DNA from 3 places in the Enteroscipio rubneri genome. Region 3 is predicted to be linked to each of the others. Evidence: predicted binding sites of a transcription regulator. Region 3 holds the regulator's gene; each other region holds the start of a gene.
The links. Region 3 encodes LexA, which represses DNA repair genes until DNA is damaged. Its sites were predicted from a motif close to CNAACANNTGTTNG; they were not measured.
Positions count from the first base shown of each region.

Region 1: the regulator LexA is predicted to act here: its motif matches at 2,723-2,736, upstream of ABGT83_RS04210 (putative DNA modification/repair radical SAM protein).
Region 2: the regulator LexA is predicted to act here: its motif matches at 2,250-2,263, upstream of ABGT83_RS13360 (tryptophan transporter).

Region 1 covers NZ_CAWVIN010000002.1:181,791-189,627, reverse strand. The annotation lists gene ABGT83_RS04220 (helix-turn-helix domain-containing protein) at 1-222, shown strand, start outside; gene ABGT83_RS04215 (hypothetical protein) at 209-2,344, opposite strand; gene ABGT83_RS04210 (putative DNA modification/repair radical SAM protein) at 2,754-4,310, shown strand; gene ABGT83_RS04205 (TIGR03915 family putative DNA repair protein) at 4,307-5,281, shown strand; gene ABGT83_RS04200 (radical SAM protein) at 5,906-7,048, opposite strand; gene ABGT83_RS04195 (NAD(P)-binding domain-containing protein) at 7,093-7,837, opposite strand, start outside.
Region 2 covers NZ_CAWVIN010000003.1:1,533,477-1,541,313, forward strand. The annotation lists gene ABGT83_RS13350 (MDR family MFS transporter) at 1-626, opposite strand, end outside; gene ABGT83_RS13355 (TetR/AcrR family transcriptional regulator) at 837-1,475, shown strand; gene ABGT83_RS13360 (tryptophan transporter) at 2,504-3,136, shown strand; gene ABGT83_RS13365 (energy-coupling factor ABC transporter ATP-binding protein) at 3,535-4,374, shown strand; gene ABGT83_RS13370 (energy-coupling factor ABC transporter ATP-binding protein) at 4,371-5,228, shown strand; gene ABGT83_RS13375 (energy-coupling factor transporter transmembrane component T family protein) at 5,225-5,995, shown strand; gene ABGT83_RS13380 (MarR family winged helix-turn-helix transcriptional regulator) at 6,156-6,527, shown strand; gene ABGT83_RS13500 (GNAT family N-acetyltransferase) at 6,735-6,977, shown strand; gene ABGT83_RS13385 (ABC transporter permease) at 7,251-7,703, opposite strand; gene ABGT83_RS13390 (hypothetical protein) at 7,786-7,837, opposite strand, start outside.
Region 3 covers NZ_CAWVIN010000002.1:668,569-676,405, forward strand. The annotation lists gene dut (dUTP diphosphatase) at 224-676, opposite strand; gene nrdR (transcriptional regulator NrdR) at 676-1,122, opposite strand; gene lexA (transcriptional repressor LexA) at 1,900-2,538, shown strand; gene hflX (GTPase HflX) at 2,726-4,039, opposite strand; gene ABGT83_RS13450 (hypothetical protein) at 4,197-4,541, opposite strand; gene miaA (tRNA (adenosine(37)-N6)-dimethylallyltransferase MiaA) at 5,074-6,054, opposite strand; gene miaB (tRNA (N6-isopentenyl adenosine(37)-C2)-methylthiotransferase MiaB) at 6,067-7,437, opposite strand; gene ABGT83_RS06390 (stage V sporulation protein S) at 7,445-7,789, opposite strand.

The DNA of each region.
Region 1 (7,837 bases), 490 kb from region 3:
TCCGCAGCAGCCCAGGATTCGAGGCGCAACGCGTCCCCCGCCGCGCCGCCGAAGAGCGAGCGCGCTCGCCCGGGTTCGGCCGATGCCGACAGGGATCAGATGGAAATCGTCAGGCTGTTCAACCAGCTCGACGAGCCGAGGAAGGGTTTTCTGCTGGAGGCCGCGCAAGGGCTGGCCGCGGCGTCCAAACCGGAAGCCGCGGTCGCGGTCACGTCTTTCTGACGATGGCGAGGTCTTCCACGCTTACGCGCAGCTCGTCTTCGTACTGCTCGCGGTCGAGCCTGTTCGCCGAGACGTCCACGACGGCGAAGGCGCTCGCGCCCGACGCCTCACCTTCTTTGAGGCTGGACCCGTAGTCCTGCTTCAGATCCGCCAGAAACGCCTGCGCGGCCTGCGCGTCGGCGAATTGCATCTCGAGGCTGGACGTTTCGCACAGTCCGTCGCGTCCGAAAGCCACCGTCTCGGTGACCGAGCGCTCGTCGCCCTCGCCGCCCATCGTGTAGCGATAGACGACGGTGCCCGACCGGTCACGGTCCTCCTCGGCCGGCACATCCGCAGGATCGTCACCGAAGCGCTGCTGCTGCCGTTGGCCCGAGTCGACCTGCGTCGCCTGGTCGGAGGGCCCTTCGCTCGACCCTTCGTCGAGGTGCGAGAGCTGAAACGCCCCGAAGCCCAGCAGGGTCGCGAGCAGCGCGCAGCCCACCGCGGTAGCGCCCGCCTTGAGGGCGAAGCTGCGACGGTGCAGCTCGTCCGCCTCGCGCATGCCCTCCGCGATACTGGACGGCAGCTCGTCGAACATGATGCTGGAGAGCTCGGCCGGGCCGCCATCTGCGGAGGGCGACGGGCGGTCAGGGGCCAAGGCGCTGGTCGATGCTGTCGGGCGATGGATACTCGCGTCGCCGGCTGAAGCCGATGGGCGGTCGGGGATCTCGCTGCACGCTTCGCACGCGGTCGCGCCAGGGGTCGGCGCGGCGGTATGCGCGGCAGGCGGACAGCCCGCATCCGACTCGTGCCGATCCGGCGGACGCTCTTCGAGGGCGCGCCGCGGGGAGGCGTCCGCGATAACGCCGGCGTCCCTCAGCTCTCGCAGGCGCTTCTGCACGAGCATCTCGAGCTGCCGGTCTATGGTCGAGTGCTTGTCGGGCTGCTTCGCCGCGGCGTCCTCGTCGCGCGGGACCACGCGCGCGACGAGAGCCTCCGGCTTACGCTCTCCTGCCGAGGCCGCGGGCACGACGCGACCCGCGGCAGTGGACGCGGGTGAGGGCGCGGGCGGGCGCCGGTTTGCAGCGGGGAACGCGGCTGCAGACGCCTGACGACTGGCGGCGGCGCGACGCGGGCGGGCGCTTTGGCCCTCCATCGCGTGCTTGCCCCGAAGCCCGATTATTTGCGAGGACGCATCGGCCTGCTCCGCGAGGGGCCTATCGGGCAACGCAGGCTCTGTAGCGGGTGCTTCGGCAGCACGGCCATGAGCCGATCCGAACGCGCGCGCCACCGGAGGGGCAACCGCAGGCGGTGCCGAGGCCTCAGGCGGGCGCTGCGCCTCCGGTGCGCGCGGCTGGACGGGCACCGACGGCTCGGAGGCGTTCGCAGGCGGCGACGAGCACGGCCGATCAGCCGCAGGCGCGTGATCCAGGACGGGCGACATGGGAGTCGCGCCCTTGTCCGCCCCGGCAGCAAGGTGCGCGGCCGGTTCCGCCCCGGCTTCCGATGCGGCAGCGAGGGATGCGGCCGGTTCCGATGCGGGTTCCTCCGACGCTTCGAACGACGGCGCGATCGGCTCAGGCGGCGCGGATGCGACCGTTTGGATCGAGCGGGACGCAGGCTCCGGCCCAGAACGGGCCGAAGGTTCGAGGGTGTACGGGAAGAAAGATCCCGTAGCGGCATCGGAGAGCGCTGCGGCTGCGCCTTCCGGTGCGGGCCCCGACGCCGCCCCGGATGCGGGAGCAGGCGCGGCTTCGGGCTCGTACGCCTGCGGAACGGACGGCATCGAGAAGCCGAGCGGGGTCCGGGCGATCATTTCCAGAAGCCGCAGGTTCGCCTCACCCGCATCCAAAGGCGAGCCGGCCACCGCTTCGGCATCGGCTATCGCCTGCGCCGCAGGCGCTGCTGCCGCGTCTGCGGCGCAGGACTGCGCTTCAGAGGCGGCAGGTCGCCCCTCCATAGCAGCCGGCGGCGAGTCGGCGGTTTCCGCCTTCGCATCGACGGCCTTCGACGCAGGAGCAGAACGATCCCCCGCGCTTTCCGATGCTTCGCCAGCAGCCGCCTCATGCGGATGCTCGGCAAGCCCGTCCACGAACGCGAACAGGCCCTCCAAAGACAACGAATCGTCGTCGTGCTGCAACATCCTCTAGCTTTCTCACGACCGCGCCGTTCGGCGCGTTGCTGTGCTGCCGACCGTTCCGAGGCCCGCTTATCCAACCGCGCCATCGGGCGCCACCAACCGCCTACTATAGCAAACAAACCCTAGCCACACGCCCAAATGTCGAATATATACATCTTTTCACCTTGAAGTCGCTTCGTCTGCATTTCATTCAAGAAGCGGCTCATGTTCGCTTAGCAACGCAGCACACCGCTACAACTGCTTTCCGTTTCGGTTTGTCTCAGTCCCACGCTGCAATCAACCTACATGCGCCTCGACAATGCTCTCTTCTTCCTCCTATGGCTTGCTACCCGATTGACAGCGCACACGCGTTCGCGTATTATAAGCGAACGGATATTCTCACGAACGTTTGATCGCGCGAACGGATGACCGCATGAAATTGATCGAAAAGCTCGAAATCCTCGCCGACGCTGCGAAGTACGACGTCGCCTGCACCTCGTCGGGCATCGACCGCGGCGCGCAAAAGGGCAAGCTCGGCAACACCCTGGCGGCCGGATGCTGCCACAGCTTCGCGGCCGACGGGCGCTGCATCACCCTGCTCAAGGTGCTCATGACCAACGTCTGCGTCTACGACTGCGCCTACTGCGCGAACCGCGCGTCCAATGAAGTTCCGCGCGCGGCGTTCAAGCCGCGCGAGCTGGCCGACCTCACTATCGCGTTCTATCGGCGCAACTACATCGAGGGCCTGTTCCTCAGCTCCGGCGTCATCCGTTCCCCCGACTGCACCACCGAGCTCATGATCCAGACGCTCTCCCTCCTGCGTGAAGAGCACGGCTTCCGCGGCTACATCCACGCGAAGGCCGTGCCCGGCACCTCGCCCGAGCTCGTGCAGCAGCTGGGGCACCTCGCCGACCGCATGAGCGTGAACATGGAGCTGCCCTCGCAGAGGAGCCTCGCACTGCTCGCCCCCGAGAAGGACAAGCAGCAGATCATCGCCCCCATGCAGCAGATCCGCGACAACATAGCCGTGGACAAGGACACGCGTGCGCTCGTGCGGCGCGGCACCACGTACATGAAACAGGTCGTGCCGAAGAAGAAGGAGCGCGCATTCGTGCCGGCCGGACAGTCCACGCAGATGATCGTAGGCGCCACTCCCGAAAGCGACTTCCAGATCCTCAACCTCTCCGCGGCCCTCTACCGCACGCTCTCGCTCAAGCGCGTGTTCTTCAGCGCCTACACGCCCGTGAACGACGACGCGCGGCTGCCCGGCACCGACGCCCTCCAGCTCAACCGCGAGCACCGCCTGTACCAGGCCGATTGGCTACTGCGCTTCTATCGTTTCGATGTCACCGAGATCATCGACGAGAAGCACCCCTTTCTCGACCCCGAGGTGGATCCGAAAGCGAACTGGGCGCTCAACCACTTGGACTTCTTTCCGGTGGAAGTGAACAAGGCCCCGCTCGATGCGCTGTTGCGCGTGCCCGGCATCGGCGTGAAGGGAGCGCGATCCATCGTGCGCGCCCGCCGCACCACATGCCTGCGCGAGCAGGAGTTGCGCAAGCTCGGCATCGCGTACAAGCGCGCGCGGTTCTTCATCACTTGCAACGGCAGCTACGCTGGCCAAGGCGCCGACTTCTCCCGCGAAGGATTGCGGGCGCAGCTGGTCGCGCCCATCGAAGGCGGCAAGCACGGACGGCGCGCAGACAAGACCATACCAGGGCAGATGAGCCTATTCGATAGCATCGAAACCCCTGAGAAGAAGCGCATCGCCGACGGCGCCGCCCGAGCGCGGGCGCTTGACAGCGGCCCGGCAGCCGGCGGGGCTGGCGCAGCCGACGCCGCCGACGGCGAGCGCTCCTCCGCAGCCGGTGAGACTGTCGACAAGCGCCCTTCCGCAGCTGACGTTGCTAACAGCAAGCGTTCCTCCGCAGCCGACGGCGTCTACGGCTGGCAGCGCGCCCTCGAGCATCCCGAGGCCGTGTGCGCATGAGCCGCAATCCCGATCCTTCCCCCGCGCCCAAGCCCATGCCCGCGCCCTCCCCCGTCCCTACGCCCGAGCAGCCGCTCGAAGACGTGGCCTACGTCTACGACGGCACGCCCGAAGGGCTGTTCACCGCCGTGTTCATGGCCTACGCCCACCGCGAGGACCCTCAGGACGTAGCCGTGCATGACACGTTCCAGCCGCGCCTCGGGCAGGCCGTGCGCTCCATCGAGACGGACGAGGAGCTTGCTCTGCGCGTGCGGCGCGGCATCAGGCGCGCGTGCGGGCATGCCTGCTACGACGCCGCGCTGCGCGCATCGCTCTCCGACGACCCGAGCTCCGGCATCGTCGTCTACCGCTTCGTCCGCTATGCGATGGCGGCGAACCGCCCGCACGACTGCACGGGCTGCCGCAAGCGCGGATCGTGCGGCGGCCCCCTAGGCTCCGGGGGCCCCACCGGCGCGGCCGGCTGCTCGGGCAAGGCGCGCGGCAGCGTCCTCAACGACCTCGCCCATCCCGCGGTGGAGCCGCTCATGCGCCTCGTGCGCGCCGTCGGCAACGAACGCCACCGCATGCTGCAGTTCCTGCGCTTCGAGCATCTGGAGAACGGCGTGTGGTTCGCGCGCTGCAACCCGAGCGCAGCGGTGGTGCCCCTGCTCATGGACTGGTTCAGCGGCCGCTTCAACACCCAGCCGTTCATCATTTTCGACGAGAACCACGGCATGGCCGGCGTCTACGAGGGCCGCGATTGGTACCTCGTGCGCACCGACGAAGTGAACCTGCCCGACAAGGCCTCCGACGAGAAGCTCATGCAGGCCGCATGGAAACGCTTCTACGACACCGTGGCCATCGAGGCGCGCTACAACCCCGAGCTGCGCCGCCAGTTCATGCCCAAGCGCCTCTGGAAGAACATCATCGAGATGCACGAGCACATCCCCGGCAAAGACCTCTCGCACCCGAGGCGCCATCCCGAAGGCTAACGGCGCCGCTCGTTCGCCCCGGCCCCAGTATGCCCGGCGGCGACGCTCCGGCACCAGCATGCTAGGCGGCGATGCTCCGGCACCAGCAGGCGGCGTCATTCCAGCGTCGGCATTCCCGGCGGCGACGCTCCCGACGTCAGCATTCCGACAGCATGCTCAATGCACCAGCAGGTGGACGACAGGCGAGGGATACGGGAGCACGTCAATGGCGGTTTGACGGCGCAAGACGGCTTTCTGGCAGAGATTTCGAGGTATGTGATTTAGAAACGTGCAGAAACGATTGCACGCAAGAATGCGACGTCGTTTTGCCTGTTCGGAAAATCTCTACGCACCCCGGAGCGGGCTCCCGCTCTATAAAAAATCACATACCTCGGAATCTCTGCCATTTTGAGCCATGCCGACGTTTCGTTCCGAGCGGCAATGCAGCAGGTCGACGTTTCGTTCCGGGCGGCAAGTCGTCGTTTCATCCTGGATGCCGATACGGCAGGTCGCTTCCTCGTTCATGCCACGGCGCGCTTGCCCGCGCTGACGCGGGCAGCACGGTCGGCCGTCCCCTTACACGCCGGCGAACTCGAAGGCAGGACAAAAACCTCGGCCATGCGCCCGAGCGTGCTCGTCTCGAACCTACACGCCGGTGAGATCAAAGGGCGGGATGAAGCTCTCCTCGGCGGCGCCGCCCTCCTGCCAGAAGTAGTCCTCCACGCCCAGCTCGTCGGCGAAGTCGAGCAGGCGCTCGTACTCCTCGTCCGGCACGCGCCGCGCCAACTCGGAACAGCGCCGCAGCGCCTCGGCCGCCCGCGCGTCCCCCGCAGCGGCGGCATCGGCCAGCACGGGCGTGTACTGGTTCATGAGCGACAGCAGAACGTCCGAGCCGAACCGCTCGTGCACGAGCCGCACGACGCGCTTCGAATCCTCCAACGCGCCCGGCAGCATGAGGTGGCGCACCACCGTGCCGCGCACGAGTCGAGGCCGACCGTCCACGTCGTCGAACGAAGGCGGACCCGTCTGCGCTACCATGGCCTCGAGCGCCGCCAGCGCGACATCCGGATAGTCGGACGCATGCGAATAGCGCGCCGCCAACGCCGCATCGGCGTACTTGAAATCGGTCAGGTAGGCGTCCACCGTGCCCGCATTCGCCCGCACGGCCGCAGCCGTCTCGTAGCCCGACGTGTTCCACAGCACCGGCAGCGCCAGCCCCCGACCACGCGCGATCGCGACGGCCGCGCGCGCCTGCGGCGCGTAGTGGGTAGGCGTCACAAAGTTCACGTTGAGCGCGCCCTGCGCCTCAAGCTCCAGGCACATCTCGGCCAGCCGCTCCACGCTCACAGGCGCGCCGGCCTCGCCGGCGGCGATGACCGCGTTCTGGCAGTAGACGCACCTGAGCGGGCAGTACGCGAAGAACACCGTGCCGCTTCCCGCGTCTCCGCTGATGGGGGGCTCCTCCCAGAAATGCAGCGCCGCGCGCGCCACCACGAGCGCGTCGCTCGCGCCGCACGTGCCGCGCGCGCCCGAAGCCCGATCGGCTCCGCAGGCCCGCGGGCACAGGTCGCACGACGCCGGCGCAAGCGGCTCAGGCATGCGGTCGCACGTCGCTTTCGCCGCGCGCCTGTCGCCCGCAATCGTCGCGAATCCATAGCGTGCATCCACCGAACGCTCGCGAGCGAGCCTTGCCGCCGCACCCTTCCCGCTCGCGTCCTCTGCATCCGCCATGGCGTCGCCCGCAGGCGCGCTCATCGCCGAAGCGCCGCCGGCAAACGCGCTCATCATCGTGACACCGCCCGCAGGCGCGCTCACCGCCGAAGCGTCCCGGATCAATTCGCCGAGAACGAGCCGAACGGTCCGGGATATCCTTGGTACGGATCACGGCCATGATCGTGATCGTGGTCGCAGTCGTCGCCGCACCCGTCAAGGCCATCGAGGTCCTCGTCATCGTAGTCTTCGACCCCCTCGCCATACGCCTGCTCGGCGCGCGTCCAATCGAGCCCCTGCTCTGCACAGGCGGCTTCCTCGCCATACACGAGAGCGAGCGCCGCGGGCGATTTGTCGGCCCCGCCGATGACCGCCAGCAGCTCCAGCAGATGCAGGCTCGCCTCGGCATGGGGCAGAATAAGATCCATATCGTCGGCTGCCATGAGCGCGGCCGAAAGCTCGCCCATGAGCATTTCCACCGTATAATCGCCGTCGAAGCGCATCGCCGACACCGCGTCCAGCACGTGCTCGGCAAGCGGAGTAGTCGCACCTGCTTGCCCTGTTTCGGCCGCAGCAGGCCCAGCCGAACGGCGATGCGCACGGTAGAGCGCATCCGCCTCCACGGCCGACACGATCTGGGACACGGTCTGCAGCGTGTACGCAGCGCGCCCGAGCTGGGCTGTTCCCGCTCCGCCTGTGTCTTGGACCGATCCGACAAGCATCTCCAGCAGCGGGCGCGCGGCCTCCACGCCGTCCTCGTCTCCGGCAACGAAGCAGGCGAGGTTGTCGCGGTCGGCGAACGCTTCCGGACGCGCAACGTCCAGTACCACAAGCGGAGCCTCAACGAGCACAAGGCTGCTCACCACG
Region 2 (7,837 bases), on a different contig from region 3:
CCGAAGCCAAGGGTGGAGAGAATGACGGAGGGCACGTCGAGCGTGACGTCCTTGTTTGTCTCGCCGCCGCGCTTGAGCACGAAAACGGCCACGACTACAACGATGATCGAGAGCGCGGTGATGATGTAGAACATGTCGTGCCAGGTGGCGCGATCGATGATGATACCAGCCGCCGTGGGACCGATAGCGGGACCGAAAGCGATGACGATGCCGAACAGCCCCATGGCCGTTCCCCGCTTGTCCACCGGGAACGTCCACATGAGCACAGTCATGACGAGCGGCATGAGAATCCCCGCGCCCGCAGCCTGCACGAGGCGGCCTATCAGCAGCACGGCGAAATTGGGCCCCCAGCCTGCCAGCGCGCTGCCCACAGTGAACACGCCCATGGACACGAGGAACAGCCGTCGCGTGGTGAACCGGTCGGTGAGGAACGCCGTGATGGGGATCATGATGGCGTTCACCAGGGTGAAACCCGTGGTCAGCCATTGAGCCGTGGCGGCGTCGACGTTCATCTCGGCCATGACCGAAGGGATGACAGGAGCGACGACGGTCTGGTTCAAGACGGTAACGAACGTGCCGAACACGAGCACTGCCAACGTGACGATCTGCTTGCGCGATAAACCCATATGCAGGTTCCTTCCAAAAGTGCTGCGAACAAAAACGCCTTCGAAGGGAGCTTGACGCAAACCCGACTTCAAAGACGTCCGTTTTCGTGCGGATGAATCGATTTACACTCAGTATAAATATATATTCGGTAGATGAAAAGTCCTGCAGGAAAAAGCTGTGGTACCCTGCACGGAAACGGCACATCGGCAGCGATGGAAGGTGCGCGCAACGTGGAACAGGCACAGCCTTCGGCGGAAGGTCTTCGGTATCGCAAAAAGCTCAAGGCGCGGCTCGCAGTGGAGCGGGCTGCGCTGGAACTGGTCATCGAACGGGGCTTCGACGGCGTGACGGTGGAGGACATCTGCGCCCGCGCTGAGATTTCCAAGAAGACGTTCTTCAACTACTTCTCGTCAAAAGCGGCTGCCGTCATGGGCCGCATGGATTCGTTTCCTGACGACGGGCGCCTGGCCGAGATCCTCGAGGAGCACGACGAAGCGTGCTACCTCGACGTGCTCATAGGCGTGGTTGGCACGAGCTTCGCGTCGGGCGTGGACGAGAGCATCGTCAATCTACGCCGCGAGGCCCTTCGTTCTATGCCCCAGCTGTTCTTCCAAGGGCAGCGCGACCTGCTGGCTGTCCAGCACTCCATCGCCGCCGCGCTGCAAAGGTATCTCGTCGCGCATCCCGAGCGTCGCATGCTGGTCGGCCAGCCGGTCGAGGAGGAAGCGCTCGTGGCGTCATCCACGGCCATCGGTCTGGCGCGCACGCGCTCCATGCTGCACGTGTGCGGCGATGCAGAGCCCTCGGCGGCCGAAACTCGCAGTCTTATCGTCACGTACCTTTCTGCGGGGGATGCCGCTTCGGGCTAAGACGCCCTTCGCGCGGAAACTTCCTGCGTTTCGCCATGCTCGCTCGGCGTATCGAAACGACGGTTCCGGTTCGGATTCTCAGCCGGCAGGCGTCCCGCGACGCTAGCCGATTCCGGCGGCTCCTTGGGCATCGCGACTGCGCTCTCCTGGCAATGGCCGTGCTCGGCTTCGCCTGCGTTTTCGCTACTCATAACCGTAAGCGTGACTAACAAACGCGAAGAGCGGGCATCGCGTTGGCTGGCGCTCTGCGCTCCGCCTTGAGCGGCACGTTGCCTCCCGATACGCGATTTGGGCGTCGATTGTCACGAAAATCGCCGCTTTGAAGTGTTTTGAGTGCTTGAGGGAGCAATCGCGTACAAATATTCGAGCATGCGTCACGAGCGATCTGGGGTTTTACCTGCACCGAGCTACTGAATGCCGCCTTTCGAGTATGCGGATGCTTCACAGCGGCGATTTTTGTGACTTTGAAGCGGGCTTTCTTGTAACGAGCGCTGCGCCGAGCAAGAAGTCCCGGTGCGTCGTAGGAGGGCCAATGCAAAAAACTTCTTGACAGCTTCCCGCTCCGGTATGCTAAAGTATGCGCCACAACTTAATAGCTGAAACCGATGAGGCGAAAGTCAAGCCATCATGAGCACTCACAGAGAGCGGGCGCAGCTGGGATTCCCGCAGTAAGCTGGATGGTAAATGGTTCGCCGAGGGAAAGGGGAAAGGAAGGCATGGCGCGCACGGGGCCGAGCCGACCGAGTATCTGGACCGTGAGCCTGCGTTAAGGGCAGAACATGTGTTGGCATGTTCGTGAGAGGGTTCTGCATCGCAGAGCCAATAAAGGTGGCACCGCAGGTTTAACACCTGTCCTTTATCTCAAAGGACAGGTGTTTTTTATTGCGGCGCAAAACGGCGGCGAAAGCCGCGCATACCTTGAAGGCGAAGCGAGAAGGTTCCTCATCCGCGAAGTTCGTGCCGGCAAACCAGACGCCCCGGGAGGGGCAATGACCGGCGGGAACTCCGCCAAGAAAGGATTGAGGAACATGGAACAGCAGATCAAGCGCGAGGTTGCAACGCAAACGGCAGCGGCGACGGCGGGCGAGGCGGCCGCCCCGCGCAAACGCGACGTGGCAGCGGCGCCCAAGAAGGCGGGGCTTTCCACGCAGGATCTCATTCTCATCGCCGTGCTGCTTGCGGCCGGGGCGGTGCTCAAGCTGACGGTGGGCTCGCTGCTCTCGTCGATGGGCATGAAGCCGAACTTCATCATCGCCATGTACTGCCTGGCCATCATCCTGACGAAGCCGAAGTTGGGCCAAGCGCTGATCATCGGTCTGTTGGCGGGGCTTATCTGCCAGATTCCCCTGCTCAACGCCACACCGCTTTTGAACATTCCCTCCGAGGTTCTCGGTGCGCTCGCCTGCGGCCTGCTCATCAAGGTGCCGATGCGCATCGGCGGCAAGTTCGACCTCAACCCGCTCGTCAACACGTTCATCTCCACGGTGGTGTCGGGCGGAACCTTCGCGCTGCTGTCCGTCTACATCAACGTCGTGTCCACAGGCGGCGACGTCATGGTGGCATTGGCGACGTACGCGGCCATCGTCTTCGGCACGGCCACATTCAACTGCATCCTCGTGCAGGTTCTGGCCATGCCGCTGAAGAAGGTTCTCAAGCGCTAGCGCATCGTGCTCCGGCGGCGAGGAGGCCGCCGGAACCGCCTGACGCTGCGGGTGTGTGCAGGAATCGAGCATGCTTCCCTTCGTATTTGGCAGAGAATTGGAGGTATGTGAAATTCCGACGGCGGACGAAGGGCGCTCGTGGCATTTCAATTCCAGTGACCTGGGATTATGACAAGACGATTTCCGCAATGCGCTGGTTGACTCCCGCCCGAAGTCACATACCCCGCATTCTCTGCCAAAAGAGCCCTCTGCGCGAGCGGGGGCGGGAGCCGCGGGTCAACGGGGGCAGCGGGTCAACGGGAGCTGCGGTGACAATGGGAGCACGTGGGCGACGGGAAGAAGCGATGAGCCGACAGGAAAGAAAAGCATCAGGTAGGAACCGACGAGGAAGACCCAACATGATCGAAATCTCGAACTTCTCATTCAAATACCGCGAAAGCGATCAGCCGGTGGTGAGCGGCATCGAACTCACCATCCCGGACGGTGCGTTCGTCGGGATCACCGGCGCGGCCGGTTCGGGCAAGTCGACGCTCACCTATGCGCTCAACGGCATCATCCCGCACTGCTATCCGGGCGACTTCTACGGTTCGGTGACCGTGGACGGGCTCGACACCTGCGATGTTGCGCTCACCGACGTGTCGCAGGTGGTGGGCAGCGTGTGCCAAGACGTCGACAGCCAGTTCGTCACGTCGATCGTGGAGGACGAGGTGCTCTACGGCCTCGAGAACTTCGGCGTGCCGCGCGATGAGATCGAGGGCCGCGTGAGTCGGGCGCTGGCCGACATGGGCATCTCCGATTTGCGCGATCGCGTGATCTCGTCGCTGTCCGGCGGGCAGAAGCAGAAGGTGGCCATTGCGTCCATCCTGGCGCTCAACCCGCGAGTGCTCGTGCTGGACGAGCCCACCGCCGAGCTCGATCCGGCCAGCTCGCAAGCGGTGTTCGACCTGCTGGCGCGCTATGCGCGCGAGCACGGCACCACCGTCGTGGTGGTGGAGCAGAAGATCGCGCTCTTGTCCCAGTACGCCGACCTGTTGGTCATCGTCGACGAGGGGCGCATCCGCTTCGCCGACGAGCCCGCGAAGGTGCTGGAGCATTCGGACGAGCTCAAGCGGATCGGCGTCAACTGCCCGCGCTCGACCACGCTCATGAACCGTCTGCGCGCCGAGGGCCTGTACGGCGGCGCGTCCGTCCGCAACGTGCGCGAAGCGCGCGAGGCATTGAAAGAGGTGCTCGCATGATCGAGTTCGACGACGTGCACGCGTCCTACGAGGCAACGCTGCCCATCTTGAAGGGCGTCAGCTTCACGATCCGCGACGGCGAGTTCGTCGCGTTCGTGGGCACGAACGGCGCGGGAAAGTCCACTACGATGCGCCTGGTGAACGGCTTGCTGAAGCCCGATGCCGGCCAGGTGCTCATCGACGGCGTTCCCACGACCGAGCTGCGCACGAGCGAGCTTGCGCGGCGCGTGGGCTTCTTGTTCCAGAATCCCGACAGCCAGATCTGCTGCAACACGGTGCGCGAGGAGCTGCTGTTCGGGTTCAAGGCGCTCGGACAGGCGGGTCCCGAGGCCGACGCGCGCGTGGACGCCATCATCGAGAAGTTCGGCTTCGATGCCGACGACGACCCGTTCCTGCTGAACCGCGGCGCACGCCAGCTGCTGGCGCTCGCGTCCATCGTGGTGCTCGCGCCGCCGGTGGTGGTGCTCGATGAGCCCACCACGGGGCTGGACTTCTGCGAGTGCGAGAAGGTCATGGCCATCATCCGCCGCATCCACGAGCAGGGCGCCACGGTGATCATGGTGTGCCACGACATGGAGGTGGTGGCCGACTACGCGACACGCTGCATCGTGATGAGCGACGGCACGGTGGTGGACGACGCCCCCACCTTCGACGTGCTGCGCAACCGCGACACGCTCGAGCGCGCCTCGCTCGTTCCGCCGCAGATCGTGGACCTGTCGCTTGAGCTGGCGCGCGACATGTCGCGGCTCGCCGAAACGGCCGTCGGCCGTGCCAACACGGTGGACGAGATGCTGGCCGCCGTCTCAGCGGAGGTTCGAACGATCCAAAACGTCGAAAGGGGCGTGTGCGCATGAGCTCTTTTCTCGAATACGTGCCCGGCACCAGCCTGCTGCATCGTATGAATCCCGTGGCCAAGCTGGTGGCGGCCGCGTTGTTCGCCGTCGCGTGCTTCTGCTCGAGCAACCTCGTGTTCTTGGTCGTGCTGCTGGCGGTCGGGTTCGCGCTGGCCGCGACATGCGGCATGATGAGGCCTGCCATCGGCCTCGCGAAGGCGGTGTTCGCGTTCTCGCTGATCCTCGCCGTCGTCCAGATCCTCACGACGCCGAGCGGAGCGGTGCTGGCAGAGCTGCCGTGGGGCTACATCGGCACGGGCAGCCTGTTGGCGGCGCTCACCACGGTGGTGCGCCTCATGGCCGCCGCCATCCCGCTGTTCCTCGTGTTCTACGTCACGAAGATGAACGACATCACGAACGCCGTGGTGAAGGTGCTGCACGTGCCGTACAAGTACGCGTTCACGTTCACGTCCACCATCCATTTCATCCCCCTGTTCATGAACGACATGAAGGGCATCATGGAGGCACAGACCGCGCGCGGCGTGGAGTTCGACGCGGGCGGCATCGTGCGGAAGGTGCGCCTCATAGTGCCGCTGTGCGTGCCGCTGCTGGTGTCGTCGGTCCGCAAGACCAACAGCGCCGCCATCGCCGCGGAGGTGCGCGGCTTCAACTTGCGCGGCGTGACGAGCGGCTACAAGGAGTACCCGTTTGCGGGTTACGACGTGGCCGTGATGGCGGTCGCGGTCGCACTGGTGGCTTGCGCTGTGATATTGGGGGTCGTGCTGTAGAGGGTTGCGGGAAGCGGGGACGTCAGCTGGCGAACCGCTTCTCGCGCAAGGATGGAGCACGCACGCGCCCCGAACTTCAGTTGCGATAGATAGTTGACAAATACAACGAATAGTTTTAGCCTGGCAAGGTAGTTGTTATTGTCTACCAAATGGAGCGGTCGTGGATATCGATCTCGCAGTGCAAAAAGTTAGGGCGTTCAATCGCTTCTACATGCCTCTTATGAATCTGCTTGGCAACCATTATCTAGGTTCCGAATACTCTGCGACGGAAGCGCGCGTCTTGTTCGAGATTCGTGAAAATGAAGGCTGCAACGCCGCGTGCATCGCCAAAGCGATGAACATCGATAAGAGCTACCTGAGCCGCATCATCGCAGCGCATGAGAAAAGCGGCTACCTCGTCAAAACGGCATCCAGCGTTGACAAGCGTTCGTACGAGTTGCACCTGACCGACAAAGGCTCCAGACGGGCGGAGGAGTTCGTCAAGATGTCCAACGAGGATGTAGCAAGGATTCTCGCCCCCGTTGGCCCCTGACGAGCGAGCGCGCGTGGCAGACGCTTTGAATACGATAATAGAACTGCTCGGCAAAGGAGACGATGTACAATGAAGATAATCCCCTATTCTCCCGAATACAGAGACGAGTTCGTCGAGTTGAACCGGGCTTGGATATCGAAAATGTTCGTCATGGAGCCCCGAAGATTGAACGAGAGTTGAGCAACATCGAAGGATACATCCAGGCTGGTGGACAGATATTCTTTTGCGCTCGATGACGACGGTGCCGTTATGGCTTGCTGCATGATCGGCCCTCGGGAGGATGGCGATTGGGAGATCATGAAGTTCGCTGCTAAGGGGAAGTACACCCGGAACCGGAGCGGGGAGTGCCCTGCCTTGAGAGCGTGCATCGATTACGCCCGGGAAAGAGGGGTCGACAGGGTTATTATCGTGACCAATACGAATTTGTGTGCAGGCAATCCATTTGTATAGGAAGTTCGGTTTCGTGGAAATGCCCGTGGACAAGGAGAAGTTTCCCTTCGATCGAGCGAACATCGCATTCGAGCGTCGTTTCTAGCCCGTCAGGCGTCCTTGCGGAGGTGCACCATTGTCTCGGAGTTGGATGCCGTCTTCGAATAAGGGATGGTCTCGTTGCGGTGCGAGGTGTGGGAGCTGCGTCGCTTGTGCTCGACGACCCGCCCTCACGCGCTTTCCAGTATAACCCCCCCCCGGGGGGGGGGGTTAATGCGGGCTTTCGGATGGCCCCTATGCGCGCTTCTTGCGGAACTTGGCGGCGGCCAAGACGAAGAAGAGCGCGATGAATCCCCAGATCATAGCAAGGTCGAAGCCGACGCTGGCGAAATCGGCGCCGCGCAGCATGATGGCGCGCAGCGCGTCCACGCCGTAGGTGATGGGGAAGCATTGGCTGAGCACCTGCATCCACTCCGGCGCGCTTGCGAGGTCGAACAGCCCTGACAGCAGGATCTGCGGGACCACGAACAGCAGCATGAGCTGGATGACTTGGAACCCACTTTTGGCTAGGCCCGACACCAGCAGCCCCAGCGTGACCGAGGCGAGTGCCATCGACACCACCACGAACGCGACGAGCCAGACGGGTCCCTCGTTGGGGAAGCCGATGAACGCGAGCGCGATGAACAGGACGACCGCGGCCTGCGCGAGCGCCAGCAGGCCGAAGCCCGCGGTGTAGCCGCCGAGGATCTGCGCCGGCCTTCACGGGCGTGGCCAGAGAAGCGCGTCATGGTGCCCGCTCCGCGCTCGTTCACGAGCGACATGCCGCTGGTCAGGAACACGAAAGCGAACACGAAGATGCCGATGAACACGGGCCGTAGAAG
Region 3 (7,837 bases):
CGGCGCCTCCTCGGTTAGAGTAACTCTAAGATATCTTATGTGCTTATGCGCATGGGATCAAGCGTTCGGTTATGCTCGACGATCTCATCGTTCCTTCGAGAATGGATACGGAATCTCTTGGTCTATTGACTTAGAGTTACTCTAAGTCAATAGACACCCCCAAGACCGGCCTCGATTTCAGTCATACTGTTGTAAGCAGCTCTCAGTAGAGTACGGCATCGGTTTATACCGAGAGGCTTACTCCGCTGCTGCCGAAGCCCCCAGATCCCCTCTTCGTTTCAGGAAGTTTCTCGTGCAGTTCAAACGTTGCCTCGGATACGCGCATAATGACGAGTTGAGCGATGCGGTCTCCGCGCTTGATCTCAAAAGGCTTGTGCGCGTCCAGATTGACGAGAACAGACTGCAGCTCGCCTCGGTAACCGCTGTCGATAAGACCGGGAGCATTTACTAGCGAAACGCCATGCTTTATAGCAAGTCCGCTTCGGGGCAGGACAAAACCAGCGTACCCTCTCGGAATAGACACGGCAATGCCGCAGGGTACGAGTGCTCGTTCGAACGGATGCAGAACCAGATCGATCGTTGAGCGCAAATCGACACCAGCATCGCCGGGATAGGCGTATGCAGGGATTGGCAGCTCCGGATCGAGCTGTTTGAGCGGCACGGCAATGCCCTCCATCAGCTCATCCCTTCCAATGCGGCAGCGAATTCCTCGATGTTCTGGAAGTCCTTGTATACGCTTGCGAAGCGTACATACGCGACATCGTCGAGCTTTGCAAGGCGGACAAGAGCCATATCGCCGAGCTCTTTGGACTTGATCTCGTTCTTTGATGCATTGCGGAGTTCAGACTCGATGCTCTCGATGAGCGTCGCTACCTGTTCTGGAGAAATAGGTCTTTTTGCACAGGCGATAAGCAGGCCTCTCATAAGTTTTTCGCGATCGTAGACTTCAGACGATCCATCGGACTTGATGACTATAAGCGGAGTGTCGCCAAGCCGCTCATAGGTAGTGAAGCGATGACCGCATTCGAGGCATTCACGGCGCCGACGAATGGTCGCACCGTCTTCGGATGGTCGAGAATCGACAACTTTCGATTCGGAATGACCGCAGGATGGACAGCGCATGGCACTCCTTCTGTCAGCGTTTTTTCCACCCTAACATACTAGATATTGTGGTTCAATGAAATCGATGAAATCATTGGAAAGAGCGTCAAGGCCGATGATGGTTCGGACATGTCCATACCCAATGTGTTCATGTCGGTGCCTGCGGCTATGTCCCGATCCTTTATGAGAAGGTCGGGCGCGCATCGCCCTCGCGTAGTCGATGCCGGCCGATGGGGCTGGTCGACTTCAAGAACCTCGGAGGGGAAATATCAAAAGCGATTCGATCATCGCAAGCAGAGCGACGGAAGGCTTTTGTTGATGTCCTCCATGAGGGTGTGTTATAAAGCAAGGAACAACCCAAAAAACGCCGTTGCGCAGAGCGTGAATCCGCCAACGGTCGCCTGCAGGAGGTTCATACGATCGAAGGGTTTTCCCGCTGCGTCTCCTGATCGCAGCTCTGTAACGAACTGCGATCTGAGAACGTTCCTATCGATTCGACCGAGTTTACTATGATATCCGAAGCAGGAACTGTCTGAACTTGGGCTCGATGGACGATCGCTTTGGTACGGCCCGGGAAATACGATAATCTCGGCCTCATGCTCGGCGGTCTCGATCGCTTCCAAGCGAAGAGCGGACGTTCCCTCGACAAGATATTTCGTCGCATATTTCTTCATTTTTACCCTCCTGCTCTTGCGTAGAACCTTTGTTCGCGTATATAATAGGTCGAACAAAGGTTCATGTCAAGAGACTTTAAAACATTTGTTCGCTAGTAGTATCGGACGACGAAAGGACGACCCTATGGCCGAGAAGGTAACGAAGCGCCAGCAAGCGGTGCTCGACTGCATCGAGGAGTGCATCAGGGAGAAGGGGTATGGTCCTACCGTGCGCGAAGTATGCCAGAGCCTCGGGCTTTCCTCCCCTTCAACCGTCCATGTGCATCTTAAGGCGCTCGAACAGAAGGGACTCATCAAGCGCGATCCGCTCAAATCGCGCTCGATAGCGCTCACGTATCCGCTTGAGGACGCGGCGCTTGCCACGAATGTCATCCAACCTTCGTTCAGCAAGATCGTGAACGTTCCGCTCGTCGGTAACGTTGCGGCCGGTTCGCCCATCCTTGCCGAAGAGAACATAACCGACACGCTTTCGCTTCCGACCGATATCGTGGGCGACTCCCCTTCGTTTTTGCTGTCGGTACGCGGCGAGTCGATGATCGAAGCGGGCATCAACGATGGCGACTACGTGGTCGTGAAGGAGCAGCCTGTCGCCGACAACGGCGATATCGTGGTCGCTCTGGTCGATGACGGTGCAACGGTCAAGCGGTTCTACAAAGAACAGGGGCACGTACGTCTGCAGCCGGAGAACTCCACGATGGAGCCTATCATCACGACTGATTGCTCGATTGCTGGCAAGGTTGTCGCGGTGTTCCGTCGGCTTTGATAATCTTGGTCGATATTGCATGAAAGAAGCCGACTCGCCGGTTTGCAATCGGCGAGTCGATGTCTGAATGCGCTCGATCAACCGGGTCGGTGCGTGCATGTGGTCGACTTGATAGGTTGGCCGCATAGTCCAGCGAGACTGGATGCGTGTTGGTCGAAAAGCTCGCCTTCTGAATACGTCGAATGCTTCAGTTGCTTTCCGAGAACGCGCGGAATAGGCCGGCGTATGAAGGAGCGGCCAGCATGACAATGTGCGTGCCGGCTTCCTCATGCGTTTCCGAGAGAATACGGCAACGCTCGTGGGCAACGGATACCAAATCCCCGCGATCGTAAGGTATGACCACGTTCATATGCGTGTCGTGCGACGACGCGACGCGGGCTATATGGGAAACGAGCTCGTCAACTCCCTCTCCTGTTGCCGCCGAGACGAACTGCGCCTGTGCGTAACGAGATCGCAGTGCCGCGAGTCCTTCGTTATCAAGCACATCGCACTTGTTAAACACCAGCACACGCTTGATGTTCTGGGCCCCGATCTGCCCGAGAACATCCTCGACAGCAGCTATCTGGGCTTCGTACTGGTCGGAAGAGGCGTCGACAACGTGCAAGACGAGATCAGCCCCCGTAATCTCGTCGAGTGTCGACTTGAACGCTTCGACGAGCGTCGTGGGGAGTTTCTGGATGAATCCAACAGTGTCGGTAATTGTGATCTCGCGGCCTTCCGGCAGCTCGAACCTGCGGGTCGTCGAGTCGAGCGTGGCGAACAATTTGTCGTAGGCGAGGACATCGGCATTCGTCAGTCGATTGATCAAGCTCGACTTGCCGGCATTGGTGTAGCCGGCAAGAGCCACCTTGTACATGCCGCTTTCGTAGCGGCTCTCACGCTGTACGGCCCGAACCTCAGCCAGATGCTTGAGCTCGCGCTTGATGGAGGTGATGCGCTTGCGCACCATGCGCCGGTCAACCTCGAGCTGGCTCTCCCCCTCTCCGAAGCGGGAGCCTACGCCACCGCCCATTCGGTTCGAAGCAAGGTGCGCCCACATACCGCGCAACCGCGGCAGCAAATATTGGTTTTGTGCGAGGCGCACCTGTAAGCGGCCTTCCTTGCTGTTGGCATGAAGCGCAAAGATGTCGAGGATAAGCGCTGTGCGGTCAATTATCTTCACAGGCTTGCCCACCGTCTTCTCAAGGTTGGCTTGCTGCGACGGCGAGAGTTCGTCATCGAACACAACAAGATCGGCGCTATGAGCTCGAGCAAGCTCAGCAACTTCCTCGGCTTTTCCCGTGCCCACGAAGGTACGCGGATTCGGCGTGTCGAGTTTTTGGATCGTGGTGGCTACAACATCGGCCCCGGCTGTATCGACAAGGCGTTCGAGTTCGGCAAGCGACGAATCGATCGGCCAGTTGGCGCCCGGTCGGTCGACGCCAACAAGAACGGCTCGCTCGCGATGCTGCTCGGAGATGGGGGTCATCCCCCGCGTGATGACGGATTCAAATTCGGACATGGGGGCAATCCTTTCAAAACAGACCTCAGCGTCATCAGAGGATGACGCGTGCATGGTATGCATCGTAACCGATGCGGCGACGCCCTGATCAGGTACGTCGCATCGAAGAATTTCTATGCAAAGGCCGGTTTTGTCTGCATGCGGCTGCTCCTCATCGTCACTCGGGCGCGATACGGGCATGATCGCCCTTGTCGCTCATCATACCATATCCGATGCTAGAGCTATAAACGATACAGCATTGTTTCCTTGATGCGACGTACGGCTTCGAGCAGCCTTTCGTCTCGCCGCAACCACGCTCGAATACGCGCATGACGATGTTGTTCGCTTGTATGACGGCAAACTCGATGTTCGACTTTTCCGGGAAAAGCCGGTGGGATTCGAAGAATACCCCGACTCTCGCAACGACGAAGGTGCGGAGACCTTTGGATGCAGGGTCGGCGAACAGCTCGTCCGACAATGAAAGAAAATCGTCGACGAAGCAGACGGCATGCGGGTTGCCCATCGATACGCACGTGAATGCGAATGTTCTCTAGGGAGATTCCATCGGCAGATCGCAGACGTATGCGGAGCCTTGCGAGCTTACGGCATTCGCCTTGGCCGTGACCGGTATGATGGTAAGATCGAGAAGGGGCCGGCCCATATCAACAGTCGTACGCTCCAGCTTCTTCTGCGTGTCGACCTCAAAGCTGATGGGCTTCGACCTGGAAAGCGCCTCGCCGTCAGATGGTCCTCCGCCGCGGCAATAAGGCCGCGATCAACGAGATATTTCGCAAAGCATCGGATGCCGTTGCCGCACAACTGCGCCAGCGTGCTATCGGCGTTAATGTAATGCATAAGGCCGCGCAGCTGGGATGGCGGGAGGGCGTACGAGCACCACTCCGTCCGCGCCGATTCCGACGTGGCGATCGCACAGGCATGCGACCTGCTCTACAGTGAGCTCTATAGCGCATGGACGATCGTCGATGAAGATGAAGTCATTGCCGAGTCCGCGTAGTCTGGCGAATTCGAGTTCCATTGACTGTCTCTCTGCTCCTTTATGTTCGGCTGGCGTCTGCTTCCCTGAGAGCAGCAAGCGCTTGTTCGACAAGCGGGTCGACTTCCTGTTCGTTTGCGTCGATCCAGCGAATGCGCTTGTCCTTGCGGAACCATGTGCGCTGGCGTTTAGCGTAGCGCCGTGTGGCCGTCTTGATGCGCTCGATTGCCTCCCCCATCGTCGTGTCGTGTTCAAGCGCAGCGACGATCTCCTTGTATCCTATCGCTTGGGGCGCGGTGACACCCGTGCGGAAGCCGTGGTTTAACAGACCTTTAACCTCGGAGACGAGTCCCGCCTGCACCATAGCGTCCACCCGCGCGTCAATGCGTTCGCGAAGGATGTCGGGATCGACCGCCAAGCCGATGAGAGAAGCGGGCACGAGTTGCGGGAGAGCGGCTAGTTTTGCACGTTGTGCAGCGTAGCTTTCGTTCTCGTCGAGCAGCTCGAAGGCGCGCACAACGCGCTTGGTGTCGGCTGGCGGAATGAGGGCCGCGCTTTCAGGATCGCGGTCGCGAAGAAGCTCCCATACAGCTTGGGCTCCACGCTCCTCGGCGAACCGGTTGAGCCGCTCGCGCACCGCATTGCCCACCTGTTCGCCTTTTGGGAACTCGTATGCGTCGATCGCGGCACGTACGTAGAAGCCCGTACCCCCGCATAGCACGCAGCGCCTGCCCCGCGCATCGATGTCGCGGAAGCATTCGCGAGCGTAATCCTGGAAAAGGGCTGCGGAGTATGGCTGCCCCGGATCCACAAGGTCGAAACCGTGATGCGGCACGAGGCGCTCAGGGACGGGAAGCTTGCCCGTTCCGATATCCATACCTCGGTAAACCTGCATGGAATCAGCGCTCACCACTTCCCCGTTCAACTCGAGCGCAAGCGCTTGTGCGAGCGCGGTCTTGCCTGAAGCAGTAGGGCCTACAATGCAGACAACAGGTGCGGAGAGGTCGAGTGAAGCAGACGCCTTCGTCTGGTCAGAATGCATGGATGACGCCGTTCAGGGGCGCGTCGGAGGATCGAGGAGGCGGCCGGCAAGATACCATGTCTTGGCCTCGTCCACGCGCACGCGCACGATGCTGCCAGCAAGATCCTCGGCAGAGACGCCTGGAGGCAGCGGCGCATGGACAGTCTGATTCTTGGGACTGCGACCCGATAGCAGCCCCGTATCGCGCTTCGAAGCGCCTTCGACGAGCACGTCGACAACCGTGTTCAGATCGCGTTGGTTGGCCTCAAAGGCGCGCTTCTGCACGATGTCGACCAGACGGTCGAAGCGCGCCTGGATGGTCTCGCGCGGAGTCGGATCGTTCATTGATGCAGCAGGCGTGCCTTCTCGCTTCGAGTAGATGAACGTGAAAACCTGGTGGTATCCTACTTCGTCAACGAGGCGATACGTGTCTTCGAAGTCTTTTGCCGTCTCGCCCGGGAATCCGACGATGACGTCGGTAGACAATGCGATGTCGCCCACTGCATCGCGCAGCTTCGCGACAAGGGCGCGGTAATGGTCGCGCGTGTAGCGACGGTTCATGGCGGCCAGCACGGTGTCCGAACCCGACTGTACGGGCAGGTGCAATGCGGGCATGAGGGAGCGAAGCGTAGCGAACTTGCCGATGACCTCGTCGGTAAGATCCCTCGGATGACTCGTTGCGAAACGAAGGCGCTCCACTCCAGTCGCGTCGAGTGCGTCAAGCACTGCAGCGAATCGGGGGGAACCGTACAAGTCGCGCCCGTAGGAGTTCACGTTCTGTCCGAGCAAGGTGATTTCCTTGACGCCAGCGGCTACGTAGCGCTCAGCTTCCTCGACGATATCCTCGAGTGGGCGCGACTTTTCCCGACCGCGCACATAGGGTACGATGCAGTACGTGCAGAAGTTGTTGCAGCCGATGGTGATGGGCAGCCACGCGGCCCACTCATGTTCGCGCGAAGCGGGCAGCTCTGATGCAAACGATGAAGCCGCATCGAGCACTTCCACATGGTGCCCGCCCTTCTCCACCGCCGACTGCAGAAGGCGCGGCAACGAGGCGAGGTTGTGCGTTCCGAATACCACGTCAAGATGAGGAAGCTTTTCTACAAGGCGCTCCCCATCACGTTGGCCGATGCACCCTCCCACGGCTACGATACGCTTGGAAAGCGGCGTTCCCGAGCGCAGAGGTATGTTCTTGAGCGATGCGACCTGACCGTAGAGACGCGTATCGGCTGCTTCGCGCACGCAGCAGGTCATGAACGCGACGATGTCGGCCTTCTCGACCGATTCGACCGCCAACGCACCAAGTCCTTCGAGCATGCCCGCGATGCGCTCGGAGTCGTGTTTGTTCATCTGACATCCGAACGTGCGAATACAGAACGTGAGGTTCATGAACGGGGTCTGCATAAGCGTACTAGAGATTCGTGGTCGTGTCCGGGCCATCGGAAATGCCGGAAGCGACGCCGCGCGTGTAACGAGGTTCGACGGTGAAACGGATAGCGGTGCGGTACTCTCCGTCGATGACGATGTCAGTGAACGAGGGCACGCAGGATATTTCAATGCCGACCGGAGATAGAAAGCCGCGTGATATGGCGATGGCTTTCACTGCCTGATTCACCGCCCCGGCGCCAACGGCTTGTATCTCCACGCAAACGCCGTCTTTGATCATGCCGGCTATGGCGCCGGCGACAGATGCGGGGGAAGACTTCGATGAAACCTTCAAGCAGCCGGGCTCCGGCCTGTGATCAGTTGTTGGCATGCATATCCTTCGTCGTTGCTGGTTCGAATGAGCTTCTGTTGTAGTGCG